DNA from 4 places in the Kineococcus haloalkalitolerans genome. Region 1 is predicted to be linked to each of the others. Evidence: riboswitches for the same ligand, from Rfam matches in the RefSeq annotation. Region 1 holds a riboswitch; each other region holds the start of a gene.

Region 1 (3,337 bases):
GGCAGGCCGCGGGGGCGTCGGTGCTGGCGTTCACCCTCGGCGCGGCGCTGCCCCTGCTCGCCGTGCTGCTGCCCCCGGACGCGGCGCGGGCACCGGCCTGCTCCGCCGCGGTCCTGCTCGCGCTCGCCGTCACCGGCCTCGTCAGCGCCCGCCTCGGCGGCGCCGACCCGCGCCGGGCCGTGCTGCGCACCACCGGCGGGGGAGCCGTCGCCATGCTCGTCACCTACGGGACCGGCTCGCTGCTCGGCACCGCCCTCTGACGCCCGCTGGGCCCTGCGGGGTGGGTCCGGTGGGCACTCTGCCGCTGGAACGACGTCCTGCTGGACGATCTGCCCGTCCGGACCAGTCCCGCTTGCGCACCGGTACCCGGCGTCGCGACGCTGCGCGGGTGACGACGACCGGACCGGCCGCGACCCGGCCACCCACCGCGGCGGCCGCGCCGCTGCCCCACTCCCGCGCCGAGGACGTGGCGGGCCTGCTCGTCGGGACCTTCCTGGCCTCCCTGGGGCTGCACCTGCTGCACGCGGCCTCGGCCGTCACCGGCGGCACCGCCGGGCTCGCCCTGCTCCTCGGCTACGCGGCCGGTCTGCCCTTCGGCGTCCTGTTCCCGCTGGTGAACCTGCCGTTCGTCGTGCTCGCCGTGCGGGTCAAGGGCTGGGCCTTCACGCTGCGCTCTGCGCTCGCCGTCGCGGCGGTGTCCCTGCTCAGCCCCCTGCAGGCGGCCTGCCTGCCGGACCTGCGGATCGACCCCGTCTACGCGGTGCTGGCCGGCAACCTCGTGGCCGGCACGGGGCTGCTCGTGCTGTTCCGCCACCGCGCCAGCCTCGGCGGGTTCGGCGTCCTGGCGCTGGTGCTGCAGGAACGGCTCGGCTGGCGGGCCGGCTACGTGCAGATGGTGCTGGACGTCGCCGTGGTCACCGCGTCCGTGGCGGTCGTCGGCCCGGCGGTGGCCGCGCTGTCGGCCGCGGGCGCGGTCGTGCTCAACCTCGTGCTGGCGATGAACCACCGCCCGGGCCGCTACACGGGCAGCTGACCCGGTCGGTGCACGGGCAGTCGACCCCGGTCGGGGAGCGGGTGCGCCCTCAGCCGCCCAGGCCGGCCCGCAGCGCCCACGCGCGGGTGGCGGCCACGTCCAGGCGCAGCTGCTCCACGAGCTCGCTGGAGCCGGCGTAGCGGCGCTGCGGGCGCAGCCGCTCGTGCAGGCGCACCAGCACGGTGCGCTCGTACAGGTCGCCGTCGAAGTCGAGCAGGTGCGCCTCCAGCAGCCGCTGCCCGTCCCGGCCGTAGTAGGTCGGGCGGTGGCCCACCGACACGGCGGCCACGTGCACCGGCCCGCCGGTAGCCGGGTCCACCTGCACCGTGCCGGCCCACACGCCGTCGCGCAGCCCGTGCTCGGGCACCGCGACGTTCGCCGTCGGGAACCCCAGCAGCCGCCCGCGCTCGTCGCCGTGCTCGACCACGCCCTCCACGTGCAGCAGGGCGGGCGCGTCGCGCAGGCGGTGCTGCGCCGGCAGGCGGGTGGTCAGGGCGCTGGGGCGTTCGGGCACGAGGACCTGCTTCCGGGCCGGGCTCCGCGGAGCCGCGCTTGCCGGGCGCCCACCGCCCGGCCGGGTCGTCACCTGGAGCACCCCACCGCGGTGGAGGGTTGCCGGGCAGCCAGCCAGGGCTTCACGCTGCCGCTCTTGACCTGCGGTCACGGTAGGAAGGGGTCCTGGACGTGTCAACAGCAGCGCGGGGGGACGGATGACCGGGACGACGACGACCGGCGGTGCGGGCGGCGCGCCGTGGGAGGTGCCCGCCGGGCTGCTGGACGGGCTGCTGGACGGGCTGCCGCCCGCGCGCCGCGAGGTGTTCGCCCTGCGGGTGGAGCGCTGGTGGGAGGACCTGCGCAGCGGCCTGGCCGGTCTGCACGCGCCGGACGTCGCCGACGACCTGGCGGCCCGGCTGCTGCGCCTGGCCGCCGGGGCGTGCGCCCGCCGGCCCGACGACCTGCACCGCCTGGACCAGGCCCGCACCCTGCGCCCCGACTGGTTCCAGTCCCCGCGCGCCGTCGGGTACGCCGCCTACACCGAGCGGTTCGCGGGCACCCTGGCCGGCGTGGCCGGCCGGCTGGACCACCTCGAGGACCTCGGGGTCACCTACCTGCACCTCATGCCCCTGCTGCGCCCGCGCGAGGGCGACAGCGACGGCGGCTACGCCGTGGCCGACTACCGCGCCGTGCGCGAGGACCTGGGCGACGTGGAGGACCTGCGCGAGCTGGCCACCGCCCTGCGCGCGCGCGGCACCAGCCTCGTCCTGGACCTCGTGCTCAACCACGTCGCCCGCGAGCACGAGTGGGCCCGCGCGGCGCGCGCCGGCGACGAGCGCTACCGCCGCTACTTCCACGTCTTCGACGACCGGACCCTGCCTGACGCCCACGAGCGCACGCTGCCGGAGGTGTTCCCCGACTTCGCCCCCGGGAGCTTCACCTTCGACGACGAGCTCGGCGGCTGGGTGTGGACGACGTTCAACTCCTTCCAGTGGGACCTGGACTGGTCGAACCCCGAGGTCCTCGCCGAGTTCGCCTCGATCGTGCTGTTCCTGGCCGAGCTCGGGGTGGAGGTGCTGCGCCTGGACGCGGTGGCGTTCCTGTGGAAGCGGATGGGCACGAACTGCCAGAACCAGCCCGAGGTGCACTCCGTGGTGCAGGTGCTGCGCGCGCTGACCCGCATCGCCTGCCCCGCGGTGCTGCTGAAGGCCGAGGCGATCGTCGCGCCCGACGACCTGGTCCACTACCTCGGCCGCGGCCGCCACCACGGCCGCGTCAGCGACCTGGCGTACCACAACACGCTCATGGTGCAGGTGTGGTCGTCGCTGGCCGCGCAGGACGTGCGGCTGGCCGCGCAGGCGCTGCGGGCGCTGCCCACCGTGCCGACGACGACCGCGTGGATCACGTACGCGCGCTGCCACGACGACATCGGCTGGGCCGTCTCCGACGCCGACGCCGCGGCGGTCGGGCTCGACGGGCACGCCCACCGCTCGTTCCTGTCCGACTGGTACTCCGGCGCCTTCGAGGGGTCCACCGCGCGCGGCCTGGTGTTCCAGGAGAACCCGGCGACGGGGGACCGGCGGATCAGCGGCACGTGCGCGGACCTGGTGGGGCTGACCGCGGCCCGCGAGGCGCTGGCCGCCGGGACGGGGGACCCGCGGGTGCACGCGGAGCTGGAGGCGGAGGTGGACGCGGCGCTGGCCCGGCACCTGCTGGCCCACGCCGTCGTCTTCGCCTGGGGCGGCATCCCGGTGGTGTGGTCCGGCGACGAGGTCGCCGCGCCCGGCGACCCGGACTGGGCCGCCGACC
Region 2 (3,337 bases), on a different contig from region 1:
GGCGACCGCGGAGCGGGCGAAGAACGGGTCGCGCGCGCCGGAGACGAACGTCACGGGCACCTCGGCGGGCACCGGGCCGGTCGGCCGGCCCGCCCACGGCAGCGCCCGGTACCAGCCCAGCCACGTCGTCAGCGCCCCCGGCTCGGCCGCGCGCACCGCGTACCGCTCCGCGTGCGCCGGCGGCAGCCCCGTGGCCTCCAGCCGCCGCCGCAGCCGCTGCCCGCCCAGCAGCGCCTCCGGCACGCGCGGCAGCTGGAAGAACCCCACGTACGACGAGCGCGCCACCTGCGCGGGGCTGCGGCCCGGCAGGCCCGCCGGGTGCGGCGTGGACACCGCCGTCAGCGACGCCACCCGGTCCGGGTGGTGGGCCGCCACCCGCCAGGCGACCGCCCCTCCCCAGTCGTGCCCGACCAGGTGGCAGCGGCGCGCGCCCACCGCGTCCAGCAGCGCCAGGACGTCGGCGACCAGCTCGTCCAGCGCGTAGGCGCGCCGGCCCGGCGGGCGCGCGCCGGGGGAGTACCCGCGCTGGTCCGGGCGCAGCACCCGCAGCCCGTGCGGCACGAGCAGCCCGGCCACCTCCGTCCACGACGTGCGGTCGGCGGGGAAGCCGTGCAGGCACACCACCGGCTCGTGGCCGGGCCCGCTCGCGGGTCCGGCCGCCGGCCCTCCCACCGGTCCCGAGTCGTCCACGTCGAAGACCAGCCGCCCGGCCGCGCCCGTGCGCTCGTACCGCTCCAGCCGGCCGTCCCCGGCGCCCCGCCCGCTCACCCGACCACCCTCGCCCGCGGCCGCCGGGCGCGCACCCGGGCCCGCGCGCGCCCGGCTCGGTAGGGTCGCGCCGTGCCGCAGCGGACCCCACAGACCGCCGCCGCGGGCACCCCCCGGCGCCCCGGCGCCGCCGTGCTGGGCGCCCTCGTCGCCGGTGCCGCCCTCGCGCTGCTCGTGACCGTCGTCGCCGGCGCCACCGCCGGCGGGATCGTCCTGGCCGCCGACCTGGCCCTGGCCGCCGTCCTGCGCCTGGTCCTGCCCGTGCGGGTCGCCGGGGCGCTGGCCGTGCGCTCGCGCGCCGTGGACGTCGCCGTCCTGCTGGTCCTGGCCGCCGGCTGCGCCGGGCTCGCCTGGTTGCTCCCGTACGCCCGCTGACGCGGGTACGCTCTCCGGGACCATCCAGAGCGACCGAGAGACCTGGCTCGTCGACGTCGCAGCAACCCCGTGGGGTGCTACCGCCAGGACCGATGGGAGTGAGCATGTCCGTCAGCCCTGCCCCCGCGCCCGTGAAGTTCGCGTACTGGGTGCCCAACGTCTCCGGCGGCCTCGTCGTCTCCACGATCGAGCAGCGCACCAGCCACGACCCCGCCTACAACGTCGAGGTCGCCCGCGCCGCCGAGCGCGCCGGGTTCGAGTACGCCCTCACCCAGGTGCGCTACCTCGCCTCCTACGGCGCCGACGCCCAGCACGAATCCACCTCCTTCTCCCTGGCGCTGCTGCTGGCCACCCAGCGGCTGAAGGTCATCGCGGCCGTGCACCCGTACTTCTGGCACCCCGGCGTGCTCGCCAAGTTCGCCGCCACCGCCCAGGACCTCACCGGCGGCCGTCTGGCCCTGAACGTCGTCTCCGGCTGGTTCAAGGACGAGGCCGTGCAGCTCGGCGTCGACTGGCCCGAGCACGACGAGCGCTACCGGCAGTCCGAGGAGTTCATCCGCCTGCTGCGCGGGGTGTGGTCGCAGGACGGCTACTCGCAGCAGGGGGACTACTTCTCCGCCCGCGACATCACCTTCCGCCCGCAGCCGGCCGTGCAGCCGGAGCTGTTCCAGGGCGGCAACTCCACCGCCGCGCAGGCCATGGCCGGGCGGGTCAGCGACTGGTACTTCATGAACGGCAAGTCCGTCGCCGGCGCCGCGGAGCAGGTGCGCGACGTGCGGGCGCAGGCGGCCCTGGCCGGCCGCTCGATCCGCTTCGGGCTCAACGGCTTCGCCGTCGTCCGCGACACCCGCGAGGAGGCCGTCGCCGTCCTGGAGGAGATCGTCGACAAGGCCGACGCCACCAAGGTGGAGGGCTTCCGCGCCGCCGTGCAGGAGGCCGGCAACGCCACGCGGGACCGCAAGGGCATGTGGGCGGACAGCGAGTTCCGCGACCTCGTGCAGTACAACGACGGCTTCCGCACCGGCCTCGTCGGCACCCCCGACGAGGTCGCCCGCCGCGTCCTGGCCTACCGCCTCGTCGGCGTCGACCTGCTCCTGCTGGGGTTCCTGCACGTGCGCGAGGACGTCGAGGCGTGGGGCGAGCTCGTCGTCCCCCGCGTGCGCGAGCTCGAGCAGCGCCTCGTCGACGGCGAGGACCTGCAGCTGGGCGCCGAGCTGGACGAGGCCGTGCGCACGGCCACCGAGCCGGTCCCCGCCTGAGCGCCTCCTCGCGCGGACGGCGCCGCGCCACGTACGGTGCCCCGGTGAGCGCGACCACCGGGACCACCGACGTGGCGGGCACCGCCGCCGCCGAGCTCGTCGTCCTCCTCGCCGAGGACGGCACGCCGTGCGGCACCGCCCCCAAGGCGGAGGTCCACCACGCCGACACCCCCCTGCACCTGGCGTTCTCCTGCTGGGTGCTCGACGGGGCCGGCCGCACGCTGCTCACCCGGCGCGCCGACGCCAAGAAGACCTGGCCCGGGGTGTGGACGAACTCCTTCTGCGGCCACCCCGGCCCCGGGGAGAGCCCCGCCGAGGCGGTGCTGCGCCGCGCCGGGGACGAGCTGGGCGCCGACGTCACCGGCGTGGCCGCCGCCCTGCCCGACTTCCGCTACCGCGCCGTCATGGCCGACGGGACGGTGGAGAACGAGGTGTGCCCCGTCTTCACCGCCGCCCTGGCCGACCCCGGCTCGCCGCTGGCGCCCTCCCCGCTGGAGGTCGGCGACTGGCGCTGGGTCGACGTCGACGAGCTGCGCGCGCAGGTCGCCCGCGACCCGCGCCCGTTCAGCCCGTGGATGCTGCTGCAGCTGCCGCAGCTGCGCCTGCCGTGACGGCGCGCCCCGCCCGCCCGGTCCCGCCCGCACCACCCGCCCGCACCCGGTGACGCGCCGCCGCCTGGCCACGGCCGCCGGGCGCCTGCTGCTCCTCGCCGTCACCGTCGCGGCCGTCGTCGTCCTGGCCCGCACCGTCGACGGCGCCGACCTGGCGCGGCGGCTGCGCGAGGCCGACCCCCGCTGGGTGGCCGCCGCTGCCCTCGCCTCGGTGGTGCCGATCGCCGGCAACGTCGCCTCGATGACGGCGCTGACGCCCGTGCGCCTGCCCGTCGGCTGGACGACGCTGGTGTGGCTGGCCACCAGCTTCGCCAACCTGCTCAC
Region 3 (3,337 bases), on a different contig from region 1:
CGCGGCGCTGGCGGCGCTGACCCGCCACCGCGCGGGCGGGTCGGGCTCCTTCGACGTCGTCTGCTGCCACGACGTGCTGCACCTGCGCGGCAGCGTCGCGCGCGCCGAGGCCGACGTCGCCGCGCTGACCAGCTCGCTGCGCCCCGGTGGGCACCTGTCGCTGACGGTGCCGCCGCCGGCGTCCGGGCCGTCCGGGTCCTCCGGGTCCCCGGGGTCCACCGGGTCGTCGGGGTCCTCGCCGGGGCACCTGCACCTGGCCGCCGACCTGCTGGCGGCTGCCGTGGTCGCCGCCGGCGGCGCGGTGGCGCACCGGGCCGTGGACGCGGACGGGAACCTCCACCTCGTCGGCAGGCGGCGGTGAGCGAGCCGCCGCACCCGGAGGAGGCCGCGGTCGCCTGGCGCAGCGCCCCGTGGGGCCGGCTGCGCCACACGCTCGTCGAGCACACGCTGGCGGTCGTCTGCCGCACCGTCTCCGGCCGACCGCTGCGCGTCCTGGACGTCGGCTGCGGCGACGGCAGCGACGCGGTGGCCCTGGCGCACGGCGGCGCCGAGGTCACCGCCCTCGACTCCGCGCCGCTGGTGCTGGAGCGCGCCCGCGCCGCCGCCCACCGCGCGGGCGTGGCCGAGCGGGTGCGCACGGTCGAGGCCGACCTCGGTGACGTGGTGGCGCTGACGGCGCTGACCGGCGGCGGGGGCGGCACGTTCGACCTCGTCCTGTGCCACGACGTGCTGCAGCACCGCCCCGGGGCGGGCTCCTCGGCGGACCTGGCGGCGGACGTGGCCGCGCTGGCCTCCCGGGTCCGCCCGGGCGGGTGCCTGTCCGTGCTGGGCCCCGGCTCGGCCGCCGCCGCGCTGCGGGCGGCGGTGCGCGAGGACGACCTGCGCGGCGCGCGGCGCCTGCTGGCGGGGGAGGGCCCCGCGGGGGAGGACGCCGGCGCGCCGCTGCCCGCCGACCGGGTCGAGGAGGCCCTCGCCGCGGCCGGGACGCCCGTGGAGTTCCGCTTCGGGGTGCGCGTGGTCACCGACCTGCTGCCCGACGCCCGCAAGGGCGAGCGCGGGTACTACGAGGACCTGCTGGAGCTCGAGCGGGCGCTGTGCGAGCGCCCCGAGCTGGTGGCGGTGGCGCGCAGCTGGCAGCTGGTCGGCCGGCGCCGCCCGCCCCGCCGCCGCGCGGGCACCGGCGGTCGACTGGCTACCCTCCCGGGGTGCTGATCCGCGACCTGACCGAGGACGACTGGCCGCGGGTGTGGCCCTTCTTCGACGAGATCGTCGCCGAGGGGGAGACGTACGCCCTGCCCGGCGGCCTGATCTCCGAGGCGGCGCGCGAGCTGTGGGTGCAGCCGCCGCCGTGGCGGGTCGTCGTGGCCGTGGACGAGGACGGCACCGTCCTGGGCACGGCCAAGAGCGGCCCGAACCGGCCCGGCCGGGGCGCGCACGTCGCGACGGCCAGCTTCATGGTGTCCCCGGCGGCGCGCGGGCGGGGTGTGGGGCGCGCCCTCGGCGAGCACGTCGTGGCCGCGGCGGCCGCCGACGGGTACCGCGCGATGCAGTTCAACGCCGTCGTGGAGACGAACACGGCCGCCGTGGCGCTGTGGCGCTCCCTCGGCTTCGCGGTCCTGGCCACGGTGCCGGAGGCCTTCGACCACCCCGAGCACGGGCTGGTCGGCCTGCACGTCATGCACCGCCGGCTGGGCCGGTAGCGCGCCGGGAACCCGTGCGGCAGCCCGCGGCGGGCTAGGGTGGCCGGACCATCCAGAGCGGCCGAGAGACCTGGCTCGACGACGCCGCAGCAACCCCTCCGAGCGGGGTGCTCACGCCGGGACCGATGGAGGAGACGTGCCGTACGCCGGGGACCTCACGCCGAGGGACGCCTACGACCTGCTGCGCGAGGACGCCACGGCCGTCCTCGTCGACGTGCGCACCGAGGCGGAGCACCGCTTCGTCGGGGTGCCGGACCTGTCGGGCCTGCGGCGGGAACCGGTGCTGGTCTCCTGGTCGCCGGTGCCCGGCGAACCGCCGGGGCGCACGTTCCTGCAGCAGCTGGCCGCCGCCGGCGTGGCCGCCGACCACGAGGGCCCCGTGGTGTTCCTGTGCCGCTCGGGCGTGCGCTCGGTCGCCGCGGCGGAGGCCGCGACCGCCGCGGGGTTCGGCCGGGCCCTCAACGTCCTCGACGGTTTCGAGGGGCCGCTGGACGAGCACGGGCACCGCGGGGGCGCGGGCTGGCGCGCCGACGGCCTGCCGTGGCGGCAGTCGTGAGCGCGGACGGGGGAGCGGCCGGGGACGGCGGCGCGCGCCGCCCGCTGCGCCCGGACACGCTGGCCGTGCGCGGCGGCCTGGCCCGCTCGGGGTTCGAGGAGACGGCCGAGGCCCTCTACCTCACCAGCGGGTACGTGTACGAGTCGGCCGCCGCTGCCGAGGCCGCGTTCACGGGCGAGGTCGACCGCTACGTCTACTCCCGCTACGGCAACCCCACGAACTCCGTGTTCACCGAGCGGCTGCGGCTGCTGGAGGGCGCGGCCGCGTGCGCGGCCACGTCGAGCGGGATGTCGGCGGTGTTCACGACGCTGGCGGCGCTGCTGGGCGCGGGCGACCGGGTCGTGGCCGCCCGCAGCCTGTTCGGCTCCTGCTTCGTCGTGCTCGACGAGTTCCTGCCCCGCTGGGGCGTGAGCACGGAGTTCGTCGACGGCGAGGACCTGGAGCAGTGGGAGCGGGCCCTGTCCACGCCCGCGCAGGCGGTGTTCTTCGAGACGCCGGCGAACCCGGTGCAGTCCCTCGTGGACGTCGAGCGCGTCAGCGAGCTGGCGCACGCCGCCGGCGCGGTGGTCGTGGTGGACAACGCGTTCGCCAGCCCGGTGGCGCAGCGGCCGCTGGACCTGGGCGCCGACGTCGTCGTGTACTCGGGCACCAAGCACATCGACGGGCAGGGCCGCGTCCTGGGCGGCGCCGTGCTCGGCAGCGAGGAGTTCCTGGGCGGGCGGTTCAAGGAGCTCACCCGGCACACCGGTCCCTCGCTCAGCCCGTTCAACGCCTGGGTGCTGGCCAAGGGCCTGGAGACGCTGGGGCTGCGCGTGCGGCACTCGGCGGCGACCGCCCTGCGGCTGGCCGAGCACCTCGAGCGCCACCCCGCGGTGCGCTGGGTGCGCTACCCGACGCTGGACTCGCACCCGCAGGTGGAGCTGGCACGGCGGCAGATGCGGCTGGGCGGCACCGTCGTCACGTTCGAGGTCGACGCGCCGCACGGGCGCGCGAAGGAGCGCGCGTTCGAGGTGCTGGACGCGCTGCGCGTGGTCGACATCTCCAACAACCTCGGCGACGCGAAGTCGCTGGCGACGCACCC
Region 4 (3,337 bases), on a different contig from region 1:
AGCACCGCCAGCAGGCTCAGGTACCCGGCGACCAGCCACGGCGACCCGTCCCCGGCGGCCAGCAGCGCGGCGGCGATCAGCGGGGTCAGGCCGCCGCCGAGGACCGCGCCGATCGAGTAGCCCAGCGAGGCGCCGCTGTAGCGGGTGCGCTCGTCGAACTGCTCGGCGAAGAACGCGCCCTGCGACCCGTACATGCTGTCGTGGCCCAGGTTGACGGCCACGACGACGGCCGCGCCGATCAGCAGGCCCGCGCCGGTGTCGAGCAGCCAGAACGCCGGGACGGTGAACACGGCGGTCAGCACGGCGCCGAACAGGTACACCGGCTTGCGGCCCACCCGGTCCGACAGCCGGCCCCACAGCGGGGTCGCGGCCAGGCTCAGGACGGAGGCGACGAGGACCGCGAGCAGGCCCAGGTCGGCGCCGTCCTCGCGCACCTGGTTGGCCAGGTAGTTCAACGCGAACACCGTGTAGAGGACGTAGCCGCCGTTCTGCCCCAGCCGCATGCCCGTCGTCAGCAGGACGCCGCGCGGGTTGCGGCGCAGCACCTCCAGGACCGGCTGGCGGGCCACCTCCCCAGCCTCGCGCACCGCGCGGAACGCCGGCGACTCGGTGACCTTCAGCCGGATGAGCAGGCCGACGACGACGAGGACGGCGCTGACGAGGAACGGCACCCGCCAGCCCCAGGAGAAGAACTGCTCGTCGTCCAGCAGCGTGCGCGTCAGCCAGAAACCACCGCTGGCCAGCACCATGCCGGCCGCCGAGCCCATCTGCGGGACGGCGCCGTACAGGCCGCGCCGCCCCGGCGGGGCGTGCTCGACGGACAGCAGCACCGCGCCGCCCCACTCCCCGCCGGCGGAGAAGCCCTGCAGCAGCCGGGCGAGGGTCAGCAGCACGGGCGCCCACACGCCGATCTGCGCGTACGTCGGCAGCAGGCCGATGAGCGTGGTGGACACGCCCATGAGCAGCAGCGCCGCCACGAGGACGGCCTTGCGGCCCACCCGGTCGCCCAGGTGGCCGGCGACGGCGCCGCCCAGCGGGCGGGCCACGAAACCCACCGCGTAGGTGGCGAACGCCGCGACCGTGCCGGCCGCGGTGCTGGACTGCGGGAAGAACAGCGGGCCCAGGACGAGGGCGGCCGCCGTGCCGTAGAGGTAGTAGTCGTACCACTCGATCGTGGTGCCGACGAAGGAGCCGAGGGCCGCGCGGCGGCGCGCGACGTCGGGGGCGGGCAGGGCGCGCGAGGGCGCGGGGGCGGTGCTCACTGCGGGTGCGTCTCCCATCGGTCCTGGCGGTAGCACCGTCCCTCGCGGGTGGTTGCTGCGACGTCGACGAGCCAGGTCTCTCGGTCGCTCTGGATGGCCGCCGGGAACGCTAGGCCATCGCCTCCGGAGCGCGCAACGCGCCCGCCCCGTCACGGCGCGTCGCACCGGGGCTGTTGCGGCGGCGCGGGCGCGGCGGGAGGCTCGCGCCGTGCACAGCGGGGGCGACGTCGGCGCCGAGGAGGCCCTCGCGCTGTTCCGCGCCACCGCCGACAGCGTCGACCTGACGATCTGGACGACCGACGCGGCCGGGCGCTGCACGTTCGTCAACCGCGCCTGCCTGGAGTTCTTCGGCACCACGCCGGAGCGGATGGCCGGGACGTCGTGGCGCTCGATCTGCCACCCGGACGACGCCGACGCCTACCTGCGCGCGTTCGACGAGGCGACCGCGCAGCGGCGCGGGTTCCGCGCGCAGGTGCGGGTCCGGCGCGCCGACGGGCAGTGGCGCTGGATCGAGACGCAGGCGGCGCCCCGCTGGTCCGCCGACGGCGTCTTCCTCGGCCTGACGGGCGCCAACCCCGACGTGACCGACCACCGCCGCCGCGAGGAGGCCGCGGCCGTGCTGGCCGCCGTCGGGGAGGACTTCGCGCGCGAGGCGTCCGGGCTGGCGGCGCTGCGCGGCATCGCGCGCCGCGTCGCCGCCCACACCGGCGCCGCCCGCGTCACCGCGTGGGCGGTGGAGCCGGACGGCGGCGCGGCGGCCGGGGCCCCGCTGGAGGTGGTGGCGGACGAGCCCGGTGACGGGACGCACCGCGGGCCCGGCGCCGACCCGCCGGGCGCCGCCCTCGCCGCGCGGCTGCGCGCGGGCCAGGTGCTCGTCGAGGACGGTGACGTCCTCGTGCCGTTCGTCACGGGCGGGCGGTGGGTGTTCCTGCTGCGGGTGCGGGACGCGCCCGGGCGGCGCTGGCGCGCGGACGAGCTGGACCTGCTGGCCGACGTCGTGCCGCGCGCCTACCTGTGCCTGGTGCGCGAGCGCGAGGAGCGCGCCGTCCGCGAGCGGTACGCGCGCGCCCGCGAGGTGGCCCGGCAGCTGCAGCGGGCGCTGCTGCCGGCGAGCCTGCCGGTGCTGCCGCGCGCGGAGACGGCCGCCCGCTACCTCGTCGCCGGCGGGGACGGCGCCCGCGCCGGCGGCGACTGGTTCAGCGCCCTGGTCCGGCCGGACGGGCGGCTGGCGCTGGTCGTCGGCGACGTCGTCGGGCACGGCGTGGCCGCCTCGGCCGTCATGGGGCAGCTGCGCGCCGTGCTGGAGCAGCGCCTGGCCGACGGCGACGCGCTGCCGGTCGCGCTGGCCGCGCTGGCGCGCGCCGCCGCCCGGGTGCCGGGGGCGTCGGCGGCCACGGTGTGCGCGGCGGTGCTCGACCCCGCGACGGGCGAGGTGGAGCACGCCGTGCTGGGCCACCCGCCGCCGCTCGTGGCGGGCCCGGGCGGGGTCCGCCGGCTGCCCGCGACCGGCGCGGCCCCGCTGACGTCCTCGCTGACGGCCCCCGGCGCGCTGCCGCCCACGGCCGTGGACCGGCTCGGGCCGGGCGAGCTGCTCCTGCTGCACACCGACGGGCTCGTCGAGCGGCGCGGCACGCCCCTGCCGCAGCGCCTGCGGGCCCTGGCGGACGCCGCCGCGCGCGCGGCCGCCCCGCCCGGGCGAGCGGCCGGTGCCGTCGTCGACGACGTGGTCACCGCCCTGCTCGACGGCGCGGTCCAGGACGACGCGACGGTGCTCGCGGTGCGCCCGCGCCCGCCCGTGGCCCCGCTGCGGTGCGGCGGGCCGGCGCTGCCGTCGTCGGTGCGCCGGCTGCGGCGGGAGGTGGCGGCCTGGCTGGAGGCGGCCGGTGCGGGGTCGCGGGACCGGCGGCTGCTGGCGCTGGCCGCCGGGGAGGCCGTCACCAACGCCGTGGAGCACGCCTACCGCGACGCCCCGCCGGGGCGGGTGGAGGTGCGGGCGCGGCTGGAGGACGACGGCGCCGCGCTGCTGGAGGTGAGCGACGACGGGCGGTGGCGGCCGGCGGACGCCCACCCCGGGG

What was found. A riboswitch is a leader RNA that binds a small molecule or an ion and turns the genes downstream of it on or off. The one in region 1 is predicted to bind S-adenosylmethionine.
Region 2: linked by a shared signal. The riboswitch ahead of sfnG (dimethylsulfone monooxygenase SfnG) and the one ahead of ACRYMY_RS10740 (riboflavin kinase) in region 1 are both predicted to bind S-adenosylmethionine.
Region 3: linked by a shared signal. The riboswitch ahead of ACRYMY_RS10170 (rhodanese-like domain-containing protein) and the one ahead of ACRYMY_RS10740 (riboflavin kinase) in region 1 are both predicted to bind S-adenosylmethionine.
Region 4: linked by a shared signal. The riboswitch ahead of ACRYMY_RS11075 (MFS transporter) and the one ahead of ACRYMY_RS10740 (riboflavin kinase) in region 1 are both predicted to bind S-adenosylmethionine.

Annotation. Positions count from the first base shown of each region.
Region 1 is NZ_JBJLSH010000023.1:21,013-24,349, forward strand. Features, by position in the region: gene ACRYMY_RS10730 (VIT1/CCC1 transporter family protein) at 1-260, shown strand, start outside; gene ACRYMY_RS10735 (YitT family protein) at 389-1,033, shown strand; gene ACRYMY_RS10740 (riboflavin kinase) at 1,083-1,547, opposite strand; SAM riboswitch class IV at 1,577-1,688, opposite strand; gene ACRYMY_RS10745 (amylosucrase) at 1,744-3,337, shown strand, end outside.
Region 2 is NZ_JBJLSH010000087.1:194-3,530, forward strand. Features, by position in the region: partial or broken gene ACRYMY_RS19365 (alpha/beta fold hydrolase) at 1-768, opposite strand, end outside; gene ACRYMY_RS19370 (DUF3017 domain-containing protein) at 841-1,143, shown strand; SAM riboswitch class I at 1,161-1,242, shown strand; gene sfnG (dimethylsulfone monooxygenase SfnG) at 1,248-2,402, shown strand; gene idi (isopentenyl-diphosphate Delta-isomerase) at 2,447-3,013, shown strand; gene ACRYMY_RS19385 (lysylphosphatidylglycerol synthase transmembrane domain-containing protein) at 3,063-3,337, shown strand, end outside.
Region 3 is NZ_JBJLSH010000021.1:38,786-42,122, forward strand. Features, by position in the region: gene ACRYMY_RS10155 (class I SAM-dependent methyltransferase) at 1-361, shown strand, start outside; gene ACRYMY_RS10160 (class I SAM-dependent methyltransferase) at 358-1,212, shown strand; gene ACRYMY_RS10165 (GNAT family N-acetyltransferase) at 1,206-1,700, shown strand; SAM riboswitch class I at 1,746-1,832, shown strand; gene ACRYMY_RS10170 (rhodanese-like domain-containing protein) at 1,837-2,256, shown strand; gene ACRYMY_RS10175 (O-succinylhomoserine sulfhydrylase) at 2,253-3,337, shown strand, end outside.
Region 4 is NZ_JBJLSH010000024.1:17,957-21,293, forward strand. Features, by position in the region: gene ACRYMY_RS11075 (MFS transporter) at 1-1,280, opposite strand, end outside; SAM riboswitch class I at 1,274-1,362, opposite strand; gene ACRYMY_RS11080 (SpoIIE family protein phosphatase) at 1,471-3,337, shown strand, end outside.